One region of the Pseudoalteromonas sp. MMG033 genome, then DNA from elsewhere that is predicted to be linked to it. Evidence: predicted binding sites of a transcription regulator. Region 1 holds the regulator's gene; the other holds the start of a gene.
The links. The regulator NrdR, encoded in region 1, represses ribonucleotide reductase genes. The targets are predictions, from matches to a motif close to AAACACNANATNTNGTGTTT.

Region 1 (7,914 bases):
GGAAATTGGTCTCCCAATGTGACTTTAGAGTCGCTATCTAATGCGATGGATGTGAGTAAACCTAATAACTGGCCTCGTGTTGAAAGCATGCTTAACGCAGCAATATTCAACAAAGATGATTTTTATTCATGTTCGGTGGGTGAATCTCGTACTAAAGAAGTGATGAAGCACATCAACAAGCTTGGCTATGTTGCAGAACCACATACCGCGATCGCTTATGAAGGTTTGCAGATTAATAAATCCGATAATGAAACAGGGATATTTTTGGCCACAGCACACCCGGCTAAATTTAAAGACTCTGTTGAAGGTGTGTTAGAACAACAACTTGATATGCCACAAGTGCTTGCAGAAGCTTTAGCTAAGCCGTGTTTAGCAGAGGTTATCTACGCTGATTATGGTGCACTTAAGTCACGCTTGTTTGAAAAGCTAGGGTCGTAAACGTACGTACTACATTGATCTGTGCATACATAAATCAACAAAGGGTGAATGTATGCACATTTTATTTTTTAATGAATGTTCTAATCCACATAAATATTTTTTATATTTAAATAAAAAAATATCATCCCCGAAACACTGTGAAATAAATTCAATCCTTGCTTAAATAGAGCCACGCAGATTTCGTAGGCAATTGGATGTAAATTGCGTACAATTGCATTCGGTAAATTTAATCATACGTGCACCTAGGAGAAACCATGTTAGAACGTAACATGAATATTGCAGATTTTGACCCTGAATTATTTAACGCGATCCAGTCTGAAACGACTCGTCAAGAAGAGCACATTGAGCTAATCGCATCTGAAAACTACTGTAGCCCGCGTGTTTTAGAGGCTCAAGGGTCACAACTTACAAATAAGTACGCAGAAGGTTACCCTGGTAAGCGTTATTACGGTGGTTGTGAGCACGTAGATGTGGTTGAGCAGCTGGCAATTGACCGTGCATGTGAACTATTTGGTGCAGACTATGCAAACGTTCAGCCGCATGCTGGCTCTCAAGCAAATGCTGCTGTTTTTCAAGCGCTGCTTCAGCCACATGACACTGTATTAGGTATGAGCCTTGCTCACGGTGGTCACTTAACGCACGGTTCTCACGTAAACTTCTCAGGTAAAACATACAATGCAATCCAGTATGGCCTAAACGAAGAGACTGGCGAAATTGACTACGCACAAGTAGAAGCGTTAGCACTTGAGCACAAACCAAAAATGATCATCGGTGGTTTCTCTGCCTACTCTGGTATTGTTGATTGGGCTAAATTCCGCGAAATTGCAGACAAAGTTGGCGCATATTTACTTGTAGACATGGCACACGTTGCTGGTCTTGTAGCTGCTGGTGTTTACCCTAACCCTGTACCTCACGCACACGTTGTGACTACAACAACGCACAAAACATTGGCTGGCCCTCGCGGTGGTTTGATTGTTTCTGCATGTGGTGACGAAGATGTTTACAAAAAGCTAAACAGTGCAGTATTCCCTGGTGGTCAAGGTGGTCCTTTATGTCACGTAATCGCGGCAAAAGCGGTTGCATTTAAAGAAGCATTAGAGCCTGAATTCAAAACTTACCAAACACAAGTTGTTAAGAATGCGCAAGCGATGGTTGCTGTTCTTCAAGAGCGTGGTTATAAAGTTGTTTCTGGTAAAACAGATAACCACCTATTCCTACTTGACCTTATCGATAAAGACATCACTGGTAAAGACGCTGATGCTGCACTGGGCCGTGCAAACATTACAGTAAATAAAAACTCTGTACCAAATGACCCTCGCTCACCATTTGTGACATCTGGTCTTCGTATTGGTTCTCCGGCTATCACTCGTCGTGGCTTTAAAGAAGCTGAAGCTGGTGAGTTAGCAGGTTGGATCTGTGATGTATTAGACAACATCAATGATGAATCAGTACAGGCACAAGTAAAAGAAAAGGTAAAAGCCATCTGTGCTAAATTACCTGTTTACGCATAATTAGAGTCACAATTTGCGTTATTTTTGATATTATAAAGGCCGCATTTATGCGGCCTTTTTATTATCTATTCGCTCTGTGTGCTAAACAAAGGCACCTATTAAGCAGAGACTGAGCATATTTATACGCCGCATTACAAATACTACCCAACAGTGAGAATTTATGCATTGTCCTTTTTGTACGGCAAAAGATACTAAAGTGATTGATTCGCGCTTGGTGGCGTCTGGGCACCAAGTAAGACGCCGCCGTGAATGTATAGTTTGTCATGAGCGCTTTACGACGTTTGAAGGTGCGGAATTATTAATGCCCCGAGTGATTAAGCAAGATGGCACACGGGAGCCTTTCAATGAAGATAAATTGTTAAATGGTTTACATCGCGCATTAGAAAAGCGCCCAGTCAGTACTGAGCAAATTGAAGAAGTCGTACATCAAATCAAATCTGAGATCCGTGCAACCGGAGAAAGAGAAGTTAACAGCAAAATGATCGGCGAATGCATTATGGAAGCCCTGAAAAAGCTCGACAAAGTCGCTTATGTTCGTTTTGCGTCAGTGTATCGCAGTTTTGAAGACATCAAAGAGTTTGGTGAGGAAATCGCGAGGTTGGGAGACTGATGCATTTTACACAAGCTGATCATGAGTATATGGCACTGGCCATTGAACTTGCTAAGCAGGGTCAGTACACCACAACGCCAAACCCAAACGTTGGCTGTGTCCTTGTTAAGAACGAAAAAATAATAGGGCAAGGCTTTCACATTCAGGCTGGTGGCCCTCATGCCGAGGTGCATGCTTTAAGAGAAGCAGAAGGGAAGACACAAGGTGCTACAGCGTATGTGACTCTAGAACCCTGTAGTCACTATGGCCGAACTCCGCCTTGTGCTAAAGGGTTAATTGATGCGGGCGTGAAAAAAGTGATTTGCGCCATGGTTGACCCAAATCCGCAAGTGGCTGGCAATGGCATAAAAATGTTAGAGCAAGCGGGAATAGAAACTGCATTTGGCTTACTGGAGCAAGAAGCGCGTGCCTTAAATAAAGGCTTTCTGAAAAAAATGGAAACTGGAAAGCCTTATGTAATCGCAAAACTCGCCGCAAGTTTAGATGGCAAAACGGCGCTACAAAATGGCCAAAGTAAGTGGATCACCGGACCTATCGCAAGACAAGATGTACAGAGCTTTAGAGCACAAAGCTGTGCTGTTTTGTCAGGTGCTGACACGGTATTGGTCGATGATGCCAAACTCAATGTGCGCGCCAGTGAATTTAAAGACTTTGAATTGGTGGATAACCTAGCGCAATTGCGTCAACCAATTCGTGTGATAATCGATAGCCAAAATCGCTTACATCCTAACCTAGGCTTATTTAGCCAAGAATCTAAAATTATTATTTTACGTACCAAGCTTGATAAACAGCATCAATGGCCTCATTTTGTAGAGCAAGTATGCTTACCTGAAACCGAAGGTAAGCTAGATTTACATGCTGTAATTGACTACTTGGCGACGCAAAATATTAATCAAATATGGCTCGAAGCCGGCGCAACTTTATGCGGTGCAATGCACGAGCAAAAGTTAATTGATGAATATATCATCTATATGGCGCCAAAAATTATCGGTGAAGGTGGCAGGGGACTATTTAAAAGTTCTGTTTTGACAGAGATGGCCCAAATACCAGAAGTTAAAATTACAGAGTGTGTCCAAGTTGGCACAGACATTCGCATAAGTGCGACCACTAAATAAGAGTACATATGTTTACAGGTATCATTGAAGCAACGGGCACACTCACTGAACTTACCTTGAAGCAAGGTGATTTGAGTGTAAAAGTGCAATCTCAAAATTTAGATATGACTGACGTGGCGCTCGGCGATAGCATCGCCACTAATGGTGTTTGCCTGACCGTAGTTGAAAAATACAGTAATGGCTTCAAAGCGGACGTATCAAATGAAACCTTGTCGCTTACACGTTTTGGCGACTATCAAGTTGGACAAAAGGTCAATTTGGAGAAAGCGTTGCAGCCGATTTCGCGTCTTGGCGGGCATTTAGTGTCTGGCCATGTTGATGGCGTTGCAACCATTGTGGCAGTTGAAGCAAATGCTCGCGCCACGGATTATTGGCTATCGGCACCTGATAGTCTGATAAAATATATTCCTTATAAAGGCTCTGTTGCTATCGACGGGATAAGCCTGACAGTCAACGCTGTTGAAGGTAATAAATTTAAACTCACCATAGTGCCACACACAGCACAAGAAACGACAATAGCGGATTTTAAAGTCGGTACTGTGGTGAATCTCGAAGTTGATCAAATTGCTAGATACTTGGAGCGTTTAATTCAAGGTACTCAAACGACTTCAAGTGAATCGACTCTCACAACCAGTTTGTTGGCACAAGCTGGCTTTATTAAGTAATTGGCCATTCAAACAAAGTAATTAATGGGAAAACTATGAGCTTAAACAGCGCAAAAGAAATCATCGAAGACATTAAAGCCGGTAAAATGGTTATTTTGATGGACGATGAAGATCGAGAAAATGAAGGTGACCTGATCATCGCTGCAGAACATATTACGCCTGAAGCGATTAACTTTATGGCGACCTATGGCCGAGGTTTGATTTGCCTAACGATGACACAAGAAAGATGTCAACAACTCGACCTGCCACTTATGGTGCGAAACAACGGCGCGCAGTTTTCTACTAATTTTACGATGTCGATTGAAGCGGCTAAAGGGGTGACAACAGGTATTTCTGCTGCGGATAGAGCCCGTACAGTACAAGCGGCTGTTGCTAAAGGCGCTGTTCCAGAAGATATCGTTCAGCCTGGCCATATCTTCCCTATTATGGCGCAACCTGGTGGTGTTTTAACGCGTGCAGGGCACACGGAAGCGGGCTGTGATTTAGCACGTCTGGCTGGACTAGAACCGTCGTCAGTAATTGTTGAAATTTTGAACCCAGACGGCACTATGGCAAGGCGACCAGAGCTGGAAGTGTTTGCAAAAGAACATAATATTAAAATCGGCACCATTGCTGATTTAATCGAATACCGTAACCTGAATGAAACCACAATCGAAAAAGTGGCTCAGTGTAAGCTGCCTACAGAGTACGGTGAATTTGACCTAGTTACCTACAAAGATACCATTGATAATCAGCTGCATTACGTGTTGCTTAAAGGCGAAGTTAAAGAAGATGAGGCGACACTAGTACGTGTTCATTTACAAAGCACATTCAATGATATTCTCCTATCTGATAGAAGTGCAGATCGCAGCTGGACTTTACATGGTGCAATGGAATACATCGCAGAGCATGAAGGCGCATTGGTCATTCTTGGTAAAAATGAACAGACTGAAGACTTAGAGCAATTGGTTAAAGCCTTTGCTGCTGAAGATCAAGGCGAGAAAATCAACTACCGCAAGTTTCAAGGTACATCTCGCACAGTTGGCGTAGGTTCTCAGATTTTGGCAGATTTGGGCATTCAGAAAATGCGTCTGATGAGTTTGCCGAAGAAATATCATGCACTTTCTGGCTTCCACTTAGAAGTTGTCGATTACGTAGAGCCGAAATAGTCGCGCTCTTCACTTTTTACACCTACTGTCTGGTTGGACAGTAGGTGTTTTTCTTTAAGATGTGCTATTATGCGCGTCAATTTGGCTATTGCTAATACTGATCAGGAATCATCTAATGAAAATAATTGAAGGTAACAAGTTCGCACCAGGTAAAAAATTTGCCATTGTCATTTCTCGTTTTAACGATTTCATCGGCAGCAGCTTATTAGAAGGTGCAGTAGATGAGCTTAAGCGCACAGGTGGCGTGAAAGATGAAGACATCACAGTGGTTTATGTACCAGGTGCAGTTGAGTTACCTCTTGCAGCTAAACGTGTTGCAATGAAAAAAGAGCATGATGCTATTATCGCACTAGGCGTTATTATCCGTGGCGGTACGCCACACTTTGATTTGGTTGCTAACGAATCAAATAAAGGACTAGCCTGCGTTTCATTAGATTACGATATTCCAGTTGCTTTTGGTGTATTGACGACAGAAAGTATTGAGCAAGCTATTGAACGTGCGGGAACTAAAATGGGTAACAAGGGTGGCGAAGCTGCACTTGGTGCACTAGAAATGGTTAACGTACTTGAGCAAATTTAAGAGGAATCTAAGTGAAACCAGCAGCTAGACGTAAAGCGCGTGTGCTTGCATTGCAAGCTGTCTACTCATGGCAGTTAAGTGGCAACCCAATTGCTGATATTGAGCAGCAAATGCTAATTGAGAACGACGTATCGAAAGTCGATGTGGAATACTTCAAAGATTTAGCACGTGGTGTTGCAGTAAACCATAAACAGTTGGATGAAGCGATTCAGCCTCATTTATCTCGTCCATTTGACGATTTAGACATGGTTGAATTAGCGACTTTACGCGTAAGCGCGTATGAGCTTAAGTTCCGTGAAGATGTGCCATATAAAGTGGCTATCAACGAAGGGATTGAACTGGCCAAAATGTTTGGTGCAGAAGACAGCCATAAATTCGTGAATGGCGTGTTGGACAAAGCAGTTAAGAAAATCCGCAAGTAATCAGAATCATGAGGAGAGCCGGCGTTGGCCGGCTTTTTTAATGTATGAAGGAATTTGAGTTAATTAATCATTACTTCAAAGGCAGAGGCATAACTCGCCGTGATGTTGCCGTTGGGATCGGTGATGATTGTGCTGTAGTTGATATTCCTGAAAATTGTCAACTTGCAGTTACTACAGACACCTTAGTAGAGGGTGTGCACTTCTTTCCTGATATTCCCGCAAGGGCATTAGGACATCGTGTTCTAGCAGTTAACTTAAGTGATTTGGCAGCCATGGGCGCTGAACCCACTTGGATCTCCATTGGTTTAACACTACCTGCAGTTGATATGGCATGGCTTGAGGAGTTTACTGAGGGCCTGCATGAAATTGCCGAATATTATAATGTACAGTTGATTGGTGGTGACACAACACAAGGTCCGCTGACTATTACCATTTGTGCTAAAGGTATCGTGCCCAAAGGCAAAGCCTTGACGCGATCGGGCGCAAATGTGGGTGATTGGATCTATATTACAGGTCCTGTTGGTGATGCGGCTTTGGCGATTGAATCTCGCAAGCGCGGTATTGCATTAAATCCAGACCAAGAAAAGCGTGTCACCGAAAAATTGCACTATCCAAAGCCTCATGTTGCTGCTGGACAGGTTTTGAGAGGCCTTGCAACTTCTTGTATCGATATCTCTGATGGCTTACTTGCGGATCTCCAGCATATTGTTGACCGCTCAATGGTAGGTGCAGAAGTTGATGTAAACAAAGTCCCTATTTCTGATGATTTACGTGCACTAGATAACGAAAATCTTCGAGAAATGCTGAGTTTGTCTTATGGCGATGACTATCAACTACTGTTTACTGTTAATGATAATAATAGAAGTGCTGTTGAAGCGAGGCTAGTCCAGTATGGCGTCCAGGCAATCTGTATTGGACAGATCACAAACACAGCAGGCGTTGTAGAACTTTATAAAGATGGCGAGAAATACTCTATCTCAGAGCAAGCTGGCTATGAACACTTTAATTAGGAGCGAGCTTGGATAAGTCGTTAAAATTCAACCTCAAACGCCCACACCAATTGTTTGCGTTGGGGTTTGGTACGGGCCTTGCGCCCAAAGCACCTGGCACAGTTGGAACATTAGCAGCATTGCCGTTTATTTTTGCCACAATGACATTGCCCGTTTGGTTTCAGGTTAGCCTTGCTGTTTTGATGACGATATTTGGCATTTGGGTATGTGGTAAAACAGCGAGAGATGTCAATGTGCATGACCATCCTGCGATTGTTTGGGATGAAGTAGTTGGCTTTTATATTACTATGATTGGCGCTGCTATTAGTTGGCAGTCGTTGATTGTGGGCTTTGTTTTGTTTCGCTTTTTCGATATAGCTAAACCTGGACCCATTAGAATGCTAGATAAAAAGCTGCACGGTGGGCGTGGAATTAT
Region 2 (7,914 bases), 840 kb from region 1:
GGTAAGGGATCTCATGAACAATAATCGTTTCTTTGCCCGTTTTCTCGTCAGTTTCAATCTCTGCACGAGCACGGATATATACTTTACCACGACCAGTTTTATAGGCTTGTTCGATGCCTTTTTTACCACTGATGATTGCCGCAGTTGGGAAATCAGGGCCTGGAATATATTCCATTAGCTCTTCAATGGTGATGTCAGGGTTTTGAATAATTGCCAAGCAACCATTGATCACTTCAGTTAGGTTATGTGGCGGGATGTTTGTCGCCATACCAACTGCGATACCTGAAGAACCATTCACTAATAAATTTGGCACTTTAGTTGGTAGCACGTCAGGGATCTGCTCTGTGCCATCATAGTTAGGTACGTAGTCGACAGTCTCTTTGTCAAGGTCAGCGAGAAGTTCATGAGACATCTTTGCCATACGCACTTCGGTATAACGCATTGCCGCTGCGGAGTCACCATCGACAGAACCGAAGTTACCTTGGCCATCAACCAACATGTAACGTAAAGAGAATGGCTGAGCCATACGTACGATTGTATCGTATACTGCACTATCACCATGAGGGTGGTATTTACCGATGACGTCACCGACTACACGAGCTGATTTTTTATAAGGTTTATTCCAGTCATTTCGTAGCTCGTTCATTGCGAAAAGTACACGACGGTGAACTGGCTTCAGTCCGTCACGTACGTCTGGCAATGCACGCCCTACGATTACGCTCATAGCGTAATCAAGGTATGAATTTTTCAATTCATCTTCAATATTGACCGGGAGGATTTCATTGGCGAGATCAGTCATTTGATACCACTTTCCTTCAGAGTCTTGCCCTTTTGTGTCACACTAATAGCAACAAAGGGTTAAGTTATTATTTATTCGGCTGCCGATAGTAACACAGGTAAATTCAATTTGCAGTCGTAAAATGTCTGGTATTTTTATAAATAGCCAATACAATGCGCCCAGATAAACGAGGAAGCTTTTTATGACCGAACATCAAAATGTAGACCACCAAGAAATCGCAAAATTCGAAGAAATCGCTGAAAGATGGTGGGATACAGAAGGAGAATTTAAACCGCTACATGATATCAACCCATTAAGGTTGGACTTCATCAACGATAAAAGTGCAGGCTTATTCTCGAAGAAAGTACTTGATGTTGGATGTGGCGGCGGGATCTTAACTGAAAGTATGGCTAAGCTTGGCGCAGAAGCAACAGGCATTGATATGGGCCAAGAGCCTTTAAATGTCGCTAAACTTCACAGCCTTGAAAGCGGAATCAGCGTAGATTATCAAAAAATACCCGCTGAAGTTTTCGCTGACGAGCACCCTGAGCAGTTTGATGTGGTCACTTGCATGGAAATGTTAGAACATGTGCCCGACCCTGCTGCAATCATTGCTGCCGTTGCAAAAGCTGCTAAGCCCGGAGCCAGCGTATTTTTTTCTACTCTAAATAAAACACATAAAGCGTATTTATTAGCTGTTGTTGCCGCAGAGAAACTTTTAAAAATGGTGCCTGAAGGCACACACGATCATAACAAGTTCATCCGCCCTTCGACTTTAATTGGTTGGGCTGAACAGCATGGTTTAAAAGTACGTGCATCAGCAGGAATTAGCTACAACCCGTTCACTAAAACGTTTACTCTAACAGACGATGTTAGTGTCAATTACCTACTTCACTTCGAGAAACTAGCATGATACAAGCCGTTTTATTTGATTTAGACGGCACTTTACTTGATACCAGTGACGATTTGGGTGCCGCGTTAAACCATGTTCTTATAGAGCATGGGTTACCCACACTTTCAAAAAGTGAGTACAGTCCCGCCATTTCCAATGGCGTCAAAGCCCTGCTTGAAGTTGGCTTTAAGGACAAATTAATCAACTACGACTTAGCGACCTTGAGGCAGCAGGTTTTAGACTATTATGAAAGTAATATTGCTATCCACAGCCATTGTTTTGATGGGATCGATAACATGTTGCAATCTTTGCATGATAAGGGGATCGCTGTCGGTATAGTTACCAACAAACCTGAGTTTTTAACTTTCCCGCTTTTAAAACAAATCAATACATTAAAAAGTATTGAAGTCGTCGTATGCGGAGATACCCTTGATGTAGCGAAACCCCACCCTGCACCACTTTTACTCGCAGCCGAAAAGTTGGGTGTTTCTGCTTTGCAAACTTTATATGTCGGTGATGCAGAGCGAGATATACAGGCAGCCAAAGCAGCACAAATGCGCTCGGTTGCTGCACTGTGGGGCTTTATTCCCTCATTAGATGAAGCGCTATCATGGCAAGCAGAGGTAAATGCAAACCATCCGATTGAGCTTATTTCGCACATATAGTGAAAATTATAATTTGAGACACTACATATAGTGTCTTACACTTAATTGAGTAAATAATTGAACAGAAAAAAATCATTCAGTTTTTTTGCTAAAAAAAGGCAAAAATTAATGAACTGAAGTTGATTTTTTTACGCACTCAGGCTGAGCGGATAGCAGAAGGTTAGTAACTACTAACGCGATTTATTTATCCCAATGTTATCCACAATTTGAGTGAAGTTGTTCTCTTGCAAAATAGTATCAACCACACTATCTTGTGATGCACTTTCAAATAGGCACCATATCTAGTGGTGATTTCCTAACCAATATAAGAATTTGGGAATACGGGCATAGCTTATGAACCAACAATTATCTGTCAGTAAAAGAAACGGTCGTAAAGAACCGCTTGATTTAGATAAAATCCATCGTGTTATTACTTGGGCAGCCGAAGGCTTAGACAATGTGTCAGTCTCTCAAGTGGAATTAAAGTCTCATATCCAGTTTTACGATGGGATCCGTACTGAAGATATACATGAAACAATCATCAAAGCAGCTGCAGATCTAATCTCTAAAGACACGCCTGATTATCAATATCTTGCAGCACGTCTTGCAGTGTTCCATTTAAGAAAAAAAGCATATGGCCAGTTTGAGCCTCCGCACTTATATGATCATGTTGCAAAGCTCGTAGACGACAAGCGTTACGACGAGCACCTATTGAAAGATTACACTCGTGAAGAGTTAAATGAATTAAATGACTATCTTGACCACAGTCGCGATATGACTTTCAGCTACGCGGCGGTCAAGCAGTTAGAAGGTAAATATTTAGTTCAAAACCGTGTAACTGGTGAGATTTATGAGAGCGCGCAGTTCTTATATATATTAGTAGCGGCAAGCCTATTTGCTGATTATGACAAAGAAACACGTTTAGATTACATCAAGCGTTTCTATGACGCTGTGTCACAATTCAAAATCTCACTACCAACGCCTATCATGGCCGGTGTTCGTACACCGACACGTCAGTTCAGCTCATGTGTCCTTATTGAGTGTGATGATAGCCTAGACTCAATCAATGCTTCTTCTTCAGCGATTGTTAAATATGTGAGTCAACGTGCCGGTATCGGTGTAAACGCAGGACGTATTCGTGCACTTGGTAGCCCAATCCGCAATGGTGAAGCATTCCATACTGGTTGTATTCCATTCTACAAACACTTCCAAACAGCTGTGAAAAGCTGCTCACAAGGTGGTGTGCGTGGCGGTGCTGCAACTTTATTCTACCCACTTTGGCACTTAGAAGTTGAAAACTTACTGGTTCTAAAAAATAACCGTGGTGTAGAAGAAAACCGTGTTCGTCACCTTGACTACGGCGTACAGTTCAATAAAACAATGTATGCGCGTTTACTAAAAGATGACTATATTACCCTATTTAGCCCATCAGACACACCAGGGCTATACGATGCATTTTTTGAAGATCAGGAACTTTTCGAAGAATTGTACTTAAAGTACGAGCAAGACGAGTCTATTCGTAAGAAACGTATCAAAGCGATTGAGCTGTTCTCAATGTTTGCTCAAGAGCGTGCTAGCACAGGTCGTATTTACTTACAGAACGTTGACCACTGTAATACACACAGTCCATTTGACTCAAAAGTAGCTCCTATCCGTCAATCTAACTTATGTTTAGAAATTGCGCTGCCAACTAAGCCGTTGAACAACGTCAATGACGCTGAAGGTGAAATTGCACTATGTACACTGTCTGCATTCAACTTAGGTGCTATCGAAGATTTATCTGAGCTTGAAGAACTAGCAGAGCTAGCAGTGCGTGCACTTGATAATCTACTAGATTTCCAAGATTACCCAGTACCAGCAGCACACACAGCGACAATGGGACGTCGTACTCTGGGTATAGGTGTCATTAACTTTGCTTACTACCTAGCTAAGAATGGTAAGAAGTACTCAGACGGCAGCGCGAATGGCCTAACGCATAAAACGTTTGAAGCAATTCAATACTACTTGATGAAAGCATCTAACGAACTTGCAAAAGAACGCGGTGCATGTCCTAAGTTTAACGAGACAACATACTCACAAGGTATTATGCCTATCGATACTTATAAAAAAGACATCGATGCAATCTGTGACGAGCCACTTCACCTTGACTGGGACGCGCTAAGAGCAAGTGTTCAAGAGCATGGCATGAGAAACTCAACATTATCAGCGCTAATGCCTTCTGAAACTTCATCGCAGATCTCAAACGCGACAAATGGTATTGAACCGCCTCGCGGGCATATCAGTGTTAAGGCAAGTAAAGACGGTATCCTAAAGCAAGTTGTGCCTGAGTATGAGAAACTTAAAGATCAGTACGAACTACTGTGGGACATCCCTTCTAACGATGGTTATTTAGGCCTAGTTGGTATCATGCAGAAGTTTGTCGACCAAACAATCTCTGCAAATACAAACTACGACCCAACTAAGTTTGAAGGCGGTAAAGTACCAATGAAGTTGTTGTTAAAAGACTTACTAACAGCATACAAGCTGGGTGTTAAGACGCTTTACTACCATAACACACGTGATGGTGCTGCTGATGCGCAGGACGAATTAAAACCAGAGCCTGAAGATGACGGCTGTGAAGGCGGCGCTTGTAAGATTTAACAAGCCAGTCAAGAATCAAAAAGCCCAGCATATGCTGGGCTTTTTCGTACACACAATTCAATTATTCAATCATGTACTATAAAATTTAGTCATCTAGCTTGAGCACTTTTGCTATCACGCAAACTTGCTGTGCGGTTTTATAAATTTGATAATATCCACCACCTACAGACAACTGATGGCAATTAAATATTCTGTTGGCTGGTATCTGCCAATACGAAGCCAGCAACGGAGCCGCCGATCCTGTCGCTTGATCTTCTTTGCTACCATATTGAGGTGCAAAGTATCTGAAATAAAAACCATCACTACCTAAGCTAGGATTTGTGGTCACTAGCAACGCCCGACGAGTGCAGTTGATGTATCCCTTGGCATTGAAATCTAACTCAATCAAATCTTGCTTATTTGCTGCTTGTGCAACGAAATACCCGTCATTAGGATCTGTGTGCTTAATATTACTCAGCACTTGGTTAAACACCGGAAATATATGATCAAAGTCCGTTGTTATTTCAAGACTCGCTTGCGGCAAGCACATAACAAAAAGCTCACCCCCTTGATGAGAAACATTTATTGTCTGATTCGACGATTCAAAAGTGATTTCTTTCCCAACAAAGGTGAAGATGGATGTTAGTACATCAGCCGCAGCAAGGGTTGCATGACCACAAAATTGAATTTCGCCGTATGGTGAAAACCATCGGATACCATACCTGCTGTCGGCATACTTAACCAAAAAAGCAGTAGCAGCGACTTTATTATGACTGGCGATTTTTTGAAGGCCATGCGTATCGTGAAACTCATTGAGTTCATCACATAAATTCACGTCGGCAAGGTTGCCAAGGTAATGCTCCGAGCAAAATACTCGCCGAACACCGTACATCTTCATATCAAAAAATCTTACTCATGATTGTATTTATCTTCATGCTTAGCTATAGATGCACCAAAGGCGCATAAGCACAATGTTACAAACACTACCTTGGAATCAAATACCTCTACAGTGAAAGGTTATTAACGCTCTTCTTTGACGACTTGCCATAAGGAGTCTACAAAATATTTATTACTATCAGTGAAATGCTTAACCACATGAAAACCACTTTGTTGAGACAATCTCTCAATATCATTTGTTGAAAACTTATAAGAATACTCGAAATGAACTGCTTCATATGCATCAAATTTAAACGCTCTTTGCAGCGCTGAGATATACACCTCTTGCTTTTCAGTCGAAAGTACATAGCTTTCCATGGCGCCTAATACTGGATTGTAAACGCCAAAATGCTGGAATTTATCTAGTTCAAAATTCGCGCCTAACTCTTTGTTTATTCGACTCAACAAATTGAGATTAAACTTTGCAGTTAAGCCATCTTCGTCGTTATACGCTGCAGTGAGTTTCTTGACGTCTTTCTTTAAATCAAAACCAATGAATATAAAGTCATCCGCTTTAAGACTCGCCCACATCTTTCTGAGAAATCCAAGGCTTTGCTCGCGATTAAAATTGCCAATGTTAGAGCCTAAAAATAAAACCAACTGTCTATTTGTAGACTGACCCCTGACGAGCTTTAACCCATCAAAGTACTCGGCTACAACACCATGAATTACCAGGTTATCATTGGGCACAATATTTTCTTGTAGCATGAACATGGCTTTTTCTGAAATATCGATTGGGTAAAAGTTTACTTTGCAGCCACTTTTCAAAAAGCCATCAATAATTAACTGACTTTTATGTCCATCCCCAACGCCTAATTCAATAATGTCAATTTCTTGCTCATCAATCACATCAGCTAATTGTTTATTTATATTAGTGATGATTTCCACTTCTTTCGCGGTCAAATAATAATCTTGATGCTGAGTAATTTTTTGGAAAATTTCACTTCCCGTATCATCATAAAAGTACTTTGCAGACAAGTGCTTCGAAGGCGCACTTAACCCAGTCAATACGTCAATGGCTAGCTGGTCATCTTGTGTATTTTCACCGTGTGTGTCTTGTGTAAGTAATCTAAAGTGTGTCATTCAATATCCTTTGCTAGCCTGATGCCAGAAAACATCCAGCGCTGATGTGGTTGATAAAAGTTGCGATAACTGTGGCGATAATGATCTCTGGGTGTGGCCACACACCCGCCCCTCAAAACAAACTGGTTGCACATAAACTTGCCATTGTATTCGTTAAGCATGCCCTGATATGGCTTGTAACCAGGATAGCCAGAATAATGGCTTTTAGTCCAACACCAAACTTGCCCAAAAGGCACGCCACTCGCTACAGGGTGAAAAATGCTTGCCAGATTGTCATTTCGTTTATTGATATCTGGAATCACCTCAACAGCTGAGCTTGCTGACAAATAAACCTCCAGCTCATGCTCTGTCGGTAACCTTAAGCCTTTCCAGTTAGCAAACGCGTCTGCTTCAAAGTAGCTTATATGTGTGACAGGAAGATTGAGGTCTAATGGCATCAAACCATGTAGTGTAAACTCAAACCATTCATTCTCTATCTTTTGCCAATACAGAGGGTGAGCAATTTTATTGTCGTTTACCCACTCCCACCCTAAGCTCAGCCAAAACTCTGCTCTGTCATACCCATTATCTTGAATAAACGCCAAATACTCAGCATTTGTGATTGTGTTTTCACTAATCGCAAATCCATAGTTGTAGCGCTTGTGCCTTGGTTTTTCATTATCATAGGCGAACCCCCTATCTATAGCGCCCACTTCGTAAATGCCTTCGTCAAAAGCTCGCCAACGTGCTTTTTCTGGCTTGATGATGTCTAACGATTGGTCGCAATAAAAGGGAGAAAGTGGGTTACAGCCCAAAATATACTTAATATCCATAAGCAACAGCTCCTGATGTTGCTGCTCGTGATGTAATCCGATTTCTAGTAAGGAAAGTACTGCTTCGTCCAAATCAGCTAAGGACAAAAAGTCTACAACTTGTTGATCTACATAGTTTCGATAATGAATAACCTCATCAACCGTTGGTCT

Region 2: nrdA (class 1a ribonucleoside-diphosphate reductase subunit alpha) is a predicted target of NrdR. The motif match lies at 2,606-2,625, and genes of this name have one in related genera.

The regions. Positions count from the first base shown of each region.
Region 1 covers NZ_CM170070.1:146,955-154,868, reverse strand. The annotation lists gene thrC (threonine synthase) at 1-438, shown strand, start outside; gene glyA (serine hydroxymethyltransferase) at 693-1,949, shown strand; gene nrdR (transcriptional regulator NrdR) at 2,110-2,559, shown strand; gene ribD (bifunctional diaminohydroxyphosphoribosylaminopyrimidine deaminase/5-amino-6-(5-phosphoribosylamino)uracil reductase RibD) at 2,559-3,674, shown strand; gene AC2CZC_RS00615 (riboflavin synthase) at 3,683-4,339, shown strand; gene ribBA (bifunctional 3,4-dihydroxy-2-butanone-4-phosphate synthase/GTP cyclohydrolase II) at 4,375-5,487, shown strand; gene ribH (6,7-dimethyl-8-ribityllumazine synthase) at 5,603-6,067, shown strand; gene nusB (transcription antitermination factor NusB) at 6,079-6,489, shown strand; gene thiL (thiamine-phosphate kinase) at 6,534-7,499, shown strand; gene AC2CZC_RS00590 (phosphatidylglycerophosphatase A family protein) at 7,508-7,914, shown strand, end outside.
Region 2 covers NZ_CM170070.1:4,267,775-4,275,688, forward strand. The annotation lists gene gyrA (DNA topoisomerase (ATP-hydrolyzing) subunit A) at 1-799, opposite strand, end outside; gene ubiG (bifunctional 2-polyprenyl-6-hydroxyphenol methylase/3-demethylubiquinol 3-O-methyltransferase UbiG) at 981-1,691, shown strand; gene AC2CZC_RS18610 (HAD family hydrolase) at 1,688-2,335, shown strand; gene nrdA (class 1a ribonucleoside-diphosphate reductase subunit alpha) at 2,669-4,954, shown strand; gene AC2CZC_RS18620 (PhzF family phenazine biosynthesis protein) at 5,040-5,831, opposite strand; gene AC2CZC_RS18625 (L-histidine N(alpha)-methyltransferase) at 5,954-6,952, opposite strand; gene egtB (ergothioneine biosynthesis protein EgtB) at 6,949-7,914, opposite strand, start outside.